One region of the Gemella taiwanensis genome, then DNA from elsewhere that is predicted to be linked to it. Evidence: riboswitches for the same ligand, from Rfam matches in the RefSeq annotation. Region 1 holds a riboswitch; the other holds the start of a gene.
What was found. A riboswitch is a leader RNA that binds a small molecule or an ion and turns the genes downstream of it on or off. The one in region 1 is predicted to bind FMN.
Positions count from the first base shown of each region.

Region 1 (3,408 bases):
TACTCAAGTATATATTTGAATATGGTGATTTATTTTATTATACGATTATTCTTTGCTCCTTACCTTTTTATTATCTATGCAAAAGCAACAAATTAAAAGTTTTCAAAAAATTATTGACAAATTTTCAGATAAATGTTAAGATTTTAATTACAATTAATAAAGGAGCTACTCAATAATGAAAACTAATATTTTAACTAGTAAAAGAGAATACTTTTTCGTGCCATTTTAGCAGCACTTATATCTCATAGCATTGTAGATATAAGTGCAACGATGTCTACAATGGCTAGTTAAACATGTTTTCAGGCCATTGGTAAAAATACTAAATGGCCTTGAGTATAGTATTATATATATTTTAAAAGCTATTTAGTATTTTCTAAATAGCTTTTATTTTTTTAACAATTAATAGGAGGAAAAATTTTATGTCAGAAAATTCAAAATGGAGTTCTAAAATAGGTTTCATACTTGCTTCAGCGGGATCTGCGATAGGTCTTGGAGCTGTATGGAAATTCCCATACATGACCGCAGCAAATGGTGGAGGTGGATTCTTACTAGTCTTCCTTATCTTCACTCTTTTAATTGGACTACCACTACTTCTTGCTGAATTCGTACTTGGTCGTGGCGCTGGAGTTTCAGCCATCAGAACTTTTGGTAAACTAGGAAAAAACAAAAATTATAATATTATTGGTTATATCGGTGGATTCGCCCTATTCATCTTACTATCATTCTATAGTGTTATTGGTGGATGGATTTTAGTATACTTAGGTATTTCAATTGCTGATGCTCTTGGGCTTCATGCTACTGGTAATCACGCAGCCCTATTCACTAGTGTTATCTCAAATACTTGGATTGCATTAGGAGCTCAGGCTTTATTCATCTTATTAAATATTCTTATAGTATCTCGTGGTGTTCAAAAAGGTATTGAAAAAGCATCAAAAATCATGATGCCACTATTATTCATCATATTCTTAGTAATTATCGCAAGATCATTAACATTACCAAATGCAATGAGTGGAGTAACTTCCTTCTTAAAACCTGATTTTTCTAAAATCACAAGCTCTGGTATTTTATTCGCACTTGGTCAATCGTTCTTCGCTCTTTCTATCGGGGTTACAGCTATGTTAACTTATGCATCATACCTTGATAGAAGAACTAACCTGGTTCAATCAGGTGTTTCGGTTGTATTAATGAACATTGCCGTTTCTATAATGGCTGGATTGGCAATCTTTCCAGCTATGAGTTCATTCGGAATGGAATCTGAAGGTGGACCGAGTTTATTATTCATCGTATTACCACAATTATTCAACAATATGGCATTCGGTAAAATTTTCTACATTTTATTCTTAATATTATTCTTATTCGCTACTATTACTTCATCTGTAGTTATGTTAGAAATCAATGTAGGAAATATTACTAACCAAAAAAATACTAACCGTACTAAATTCAGTGTAATCATCGGAATCTTAACTTTCATAGTTGGAATTCCTTCTGCTCTATCTTACGGTTCATTATCTGATACATTAATATTCGGAAAAACAGTTTTCGATTTAATGGACTTCTTAGTATCTAATATACTTATGCCACTTGGTTGCTTAGCATTATCAATATTCACCGGATATGTACTAGACAAAAAAGTTGCCAAAGAGCAATTACACATTAACGAGAATAACAAAACAAGCCTAGTATTATTCAGAACATGGCTATTCCTATTAAGATACATACTACCAGTTATTATTCTTATCGTTTGCTTAGCGCAATTTTTATAATATAATTTAAAATTATTAGGAGTGATTCAAATACCGATTTCGTAGAAATACTATCTGTTGAATCACTCTTATTTTTTTTATATTGTTTTAAATATTTTTTATAAATAAACTTTAATTATTGACATGCGTTTTCAATAGTGCTATCATTAAGTCATGAATTAAATATTTCTTCGGGGTAGGGTGTAATTCCCAACCGGCGGTGACTAGTTTTCTAGAAGTCCGTGAGCGCAAGCTGATCTGGTGAGATTCCAGAACCGACAGTATAGTCTGGATGGGAGAAGAAATTATAGCATTAAGATAAATATATCTAATACTACTGATAATATACAACCTAGAATGTATTATAATTATACATTCAGGGCTTTTTATCGAATAATAAACAAACCATCAATCCCGATTATTTGAATCATCAAATATAATCGGGGTTTTATTTTTATAAAGGAGTTGATACTATGCATGAATATTTTATGAATCTTGCTCTATTAGAGGCTAAGCGTGGTGCAAAATATACACATACCAATCCTCTAGTTGGTGCAATTATAGTAAAAGATAATAAAATTGTCGCAAGAGGTTCACACCTTCGTTACGGTTGTGAACATGCTGAAAAAAATGCTATTTCTACTTGCAAAACTCCTGAAAAAATATTTAATTCAACTCTATATGTCACATTAGAACCATGTAACCACAAAGGAAAACAACCTCCTTGTACAGAAACTATATTGAAAATGGGAATCTCTAAAGTTGTTGTTGCTCAATTAGACCCTAATCCAATAGTTAGTGGAAAGGGAATTAAATTCTTACGTGATAATGGAATTGAAGTTATAACTGGTATCTTGGAAAAAGAAGCTTATAATCTAAATTATGCTTACAATTTATTCCACACACAAAAAAGACCTTATGTAGTCTTAAAACAAGCTACCAGTCTTGATGGAAAATTAGCCTTTACTAATGAAAGAACTCAAATAACAGGAAAAGAAGTATATGACTTCGTTAGAAATGAACGTGATAATTATCAAGCTATTCTCGTTGGAGCAAAAACTGTATTAATAGACAATCCAAAATTAACTGGAGCCAATACTTCGTTATATCCACCGAAAAGAATAGTATTAGACAAAGAAGGTTCAATTTTTCAACATAAAGAACTAAATCTCTTTAAAGACGATTCTTCTGACGTTATAGTTTTTTCAAAACATAAAAATGAAGACTTACCTTCGCATGTAACTATCGTTACCCCTAACGACTTTACAATAAAAGAAATTCTTACTGAGATTGCAAAACTTGGTATACAGTCAGTTTACGTAGAAGGCGGTCCTTGTATACATGATCAATTCCTTGCTAGTGGTTATTGGGATGAAGTGATTTCATATATTTCCCCTACACTCTTAGGAGGAAACAATACTTCATCATTTAGTAGTGATAGAACTACTAATGAAAAAATCACTTTACACGATATTAATGTAATAAAACTCGGTGAAGATATAAGAATCTCAGGAAGGAAAGAAAGTCAATGTTTACAGGATTAATAAAAGAACAAGGGAAAATAGTAAAAATAATAAAATCAAGTCACAGTATAAAATTAACAATACAAGCAACTAAAAACTTACTAGAAACATATAAAATTGGTGATAGTATGGCAGTAAATGGA
Region 1 is NZ_JBSMTL010000008.1:35,951-39,358, reverse strand. It holds gene ACWOA3_RS06500 (sodium-dependent transporter) at 420-1,763, shown strand; FMN riboswitch at 1,926-2,050, shown strand; gene ribD (bifunctional diaminohydroxyphosphoribosylaminopyrimidine deaminase/5-amino-6-(5-phosphoribosylamino)uracil reductase RibD) at 2,216-3,286, shown strand; gene ACWOA3_RS06490 (riboflavin synthase) at 3,271-3,408, shown strand, end outside.

Region 2 (3,408 bases), on a different contig from region 1:
ATTAATTAAATAAAGAATAAAGCGAGGAATTTTTAATATGTGTGGAATTGTAGGATTTGTTGGAAAAGCAAATGGAGTTAAATTTTTAATCGATGGACTGAGTAGTCTTGAGTACCGCGGATACGACTCAGCTGGTATTGCAGGAGTTGTGGATGGTAAGGCTAATGTAACAAAGGCTGTTGGTCGTATTAAAAACTTAGAAGCCCTAATCCCTGGAGATCTTCACCTAGAATTAGGTATTGGTCATACACGTTGGGCTACTCACGGTGGAGTAAACGTAACTAACTCTCACCCTCACCAAAGCTTTAACAAACGTTTCATCTTAGTTCACAACGGAGTTATCGAAAACTTCCAAGAACTTAAAGATAGATTTTTCAAAGATGTAGAACTTGTTTCTGAAACTGATACTGAAGTTATCGTTCAATTAGTTCAAATATACAGTGATCGTGGTCTTGAAACTAAAGAAGCTTTCAAAAAAGCTGTATCTAAATTACAAGGATCTTATGCACTTTGTTTAATCGACACAGAAGATAAAGACACTTTATATGTAGCAAAAAACAAAAGTCCACTTCTTATTGGACTAGGAGAAGAAAATAAAAACTATGTTGGTAGTGATGCTTTAGCAATGATTAAGTACACTAACAACTTCTTAGAAATCAACGATGGTGAAATTGTTATCGTGAAAAAAGATAGCGTAACTATCGAAGATAAAGAAGGTAACGTTGTAGAACGTGAAAGTTTCTCAACTAACTTAAACGCTGGAGAAATTGATAAAGGTATCCACGAGCATTACATGATTAAAGAGATTCATGAGCAAGTAGGAGCTATGCGTAATATCATCTCTCACTACTTTGATGGACATGATGTAAATATTGACAGTGAAATTATTAACAACGTAAAAGATGCGGATAGACTATACATCATCGGATGTGGTACAAGTTATAACGCTGGTTTAGTAGGAAGAAACTACTTCGAAAAATGGGCTGGTATCCCAACAGAGGTACACCTAGCATCAGAATTTGCTTATAACGTACCATTATTATCTAAAAAACCAATGTTCATCTTCCTTTCTCAATCAGGAGAAACAGCTGACCTTCGTGCAGTATTAACAAAATTACGCAGCATAAATGAAGATTATAAATTCTTAGTACTTACTAACGTTGATGCGTCAACTCTATCTCGTGAATGTGACTACACATTATTACTTCACGCAGGTGTTGAAATTGCGGTTGCATCTACTAAAGCATACACTGCTCAAATCGCAACATTAAGCATACTAGCTTACGAAGTAGCAAAACAACTTTCAAAACAACCTAAATTTGATATCGAGCAAGAATTATCAGTAATTACTTCAGCAATCGAATCAATCTTAGATGATACAAAAACTATCAAAGACTTAGCTAAAAACTTATTCACTGAACGTAATGCATTCTATATTGGACGTGGAATCGACTACTATAGTGCATGTGAAGCAGCTTTAAAACTTAAAGAAGTTTCTTACATTCAAACAGAAGGTTTTGCCGGAGGAGAATTAAAACACGGTACAATCGCTCTTATCGAAGAAAGAACACCAGTTGTAGCTCTTATCACAAGTGCAAAACTTGACTTAAATACACGTAGTAACGTAAGTGAAGTAGCTAGCCGTGGAGCTAATACTCTAATCATTACATTAGAAAAATTAGCACGTGAAGGTGACTATGCGATTCCTAACGTAAACGAAGATCTTGCTCCAATCGCAAGTATCGTTGTTACACAATTATTCGCATACTATGCAGCTTATACTAAAGGTTTAGATGTGGATAAACCACGTAACCTTGCTAAATCAGTAACAGTAGAATAATAAATAATTTAAGTAGCTCGGAAGATTTATTTCTGGGCTACTTTTATCTATTCAAAAAAGTTAAGCCTTTTCTCTTTACAAACTTTAGTCTTAGGTTTATAATAAACCTATAATAAATAATTAAATTATCTTCGGGGCAGGGTGAAATTCCCGACCGGCGGTTAAAGTCCGCGAGCGCAAGCTGATTTGGTGAAATTCCAAAACCGACAGTACAGTCTGGATGATAGAAGATATAGAATTAATAAACTTGCACATATAACCTTACTACGTATGTATATTTGTCATACAATGTATTGTGCAATGCTTATTTTTCATACCTTTCAGTCCCGCTTTAAAATTTTTAAAGTGGTGTTTTTTATATCTGATATAGATTTGAAATTCACCGTATTAAAAATTGTATTGCGGTTATTTTTTGCCTATGAAGATAGGAAAGAGGATTTAATATGTATAAAAAAAATGTTCATTCACTTATTTTAAGTGGAATGCTTGCAGTTATTGCTCTACTTCTATCTTTTTTTAGTTTTGCTGTGCCATTCTTGCCACCATTTCTAAAATTTGATTTCACATTTATCCCGCTGTTCATGGCGTTGTTATTATTAGGTTATAAAGATGCACTTTTAGTGTCATTCTTAAAAAACTTCCTACACTTCGCATTATTATCACATGAGCCAATCGGATCAATTGCTAATATCGTTGTAGAATTTACTTTCATTAGCATTATCGTATTCTTCTACAAAAAAGGTACTGCAAAAACAATCATCGGTGGTATCTTAGGTACTTTAGCTATTACATTATTCATGTCATTACTTAACTACTTCGTGTTACTTCCAGCATATGGATATATTATGAATCTAGCAGACATCGTGACTAACGTGAAAACAATCGTAACGGCTGGTATTATACCATTCAACCTACTTAAAGGTGCTTTAATAACATTCTTATTCTTCGTTACTAAGAGTGTTTATAAATCAATACCAACAAGTATTCGCAGTCGTTTTGCATAAAAATAAAACTAAACAATTAATTTAACCATGAAAAATTCCTCCATTACATTCACCTTACTGTAATGGAGGATTCCTTTTTTATTATTTCTTAGGAAATATTTTATTCCAAAAATTATTTTTACACCCTACAATTATCTTATTCACTCAATAGTTCATCTAATTTTTCCGAATGTGCTACTTCTTCTACATTCACATCTTTTTCATCGAGTACCGTATCAATATTTATTTTTTCATCATTATTAACTATTAATCTAGCATAAATTTTTTCTCCAACACTTCTTATACTCTCATAATCAATCTTATAATCTTTTATTTTCGACTTCGCCGTAAATGCCAATTTATCTTTTTCTAAAATTATTTTCTCATAAAAACCACGTGCATCTGCAGTTTTTACGACTCTAACTATTTCTTTATACTTAGGATTATTTTTCATATAAATAACTCCACCTACAGCAGCCATAAATGTTATTGCTCCTAATATTTTCTTTCTCACTTAAACACTTCCTCCTTTTTACAACTACCAATCGGAGATTTTAAAACTCCCTTATTAGTGTACTTTTTAGT
Region 2 is NZ_JBSMTL010000012.1:33,794-37,201, forward strand. It holds gene glmS (glutamine--fructose-6-phosphate transaminase (isomerizing)) at 38-1,840, shown strand; FMN riboswitch at 1,964-2,076, shown strand; gene ACWOA3_RS07705 (ECF transporter S component) at 2,284-2,844, shown strand; gene ACWOA3_RS07710 (DUF1310 family protein) at 2,981-3,337, opposite strand.
Region 2: it holds a riboswitch for FMN, as region 1 does, so the genes downstream of both, ACWOA3_RS07705 (ECF transporter S component) here and ribD (bifunctional diaminohydroxyphosphoribosylaminopyrimidine deaminase/5-amino-6-(5-phosphoribosylamino)uracil reductase RibD) in region 1, are expected to answer to the same signal.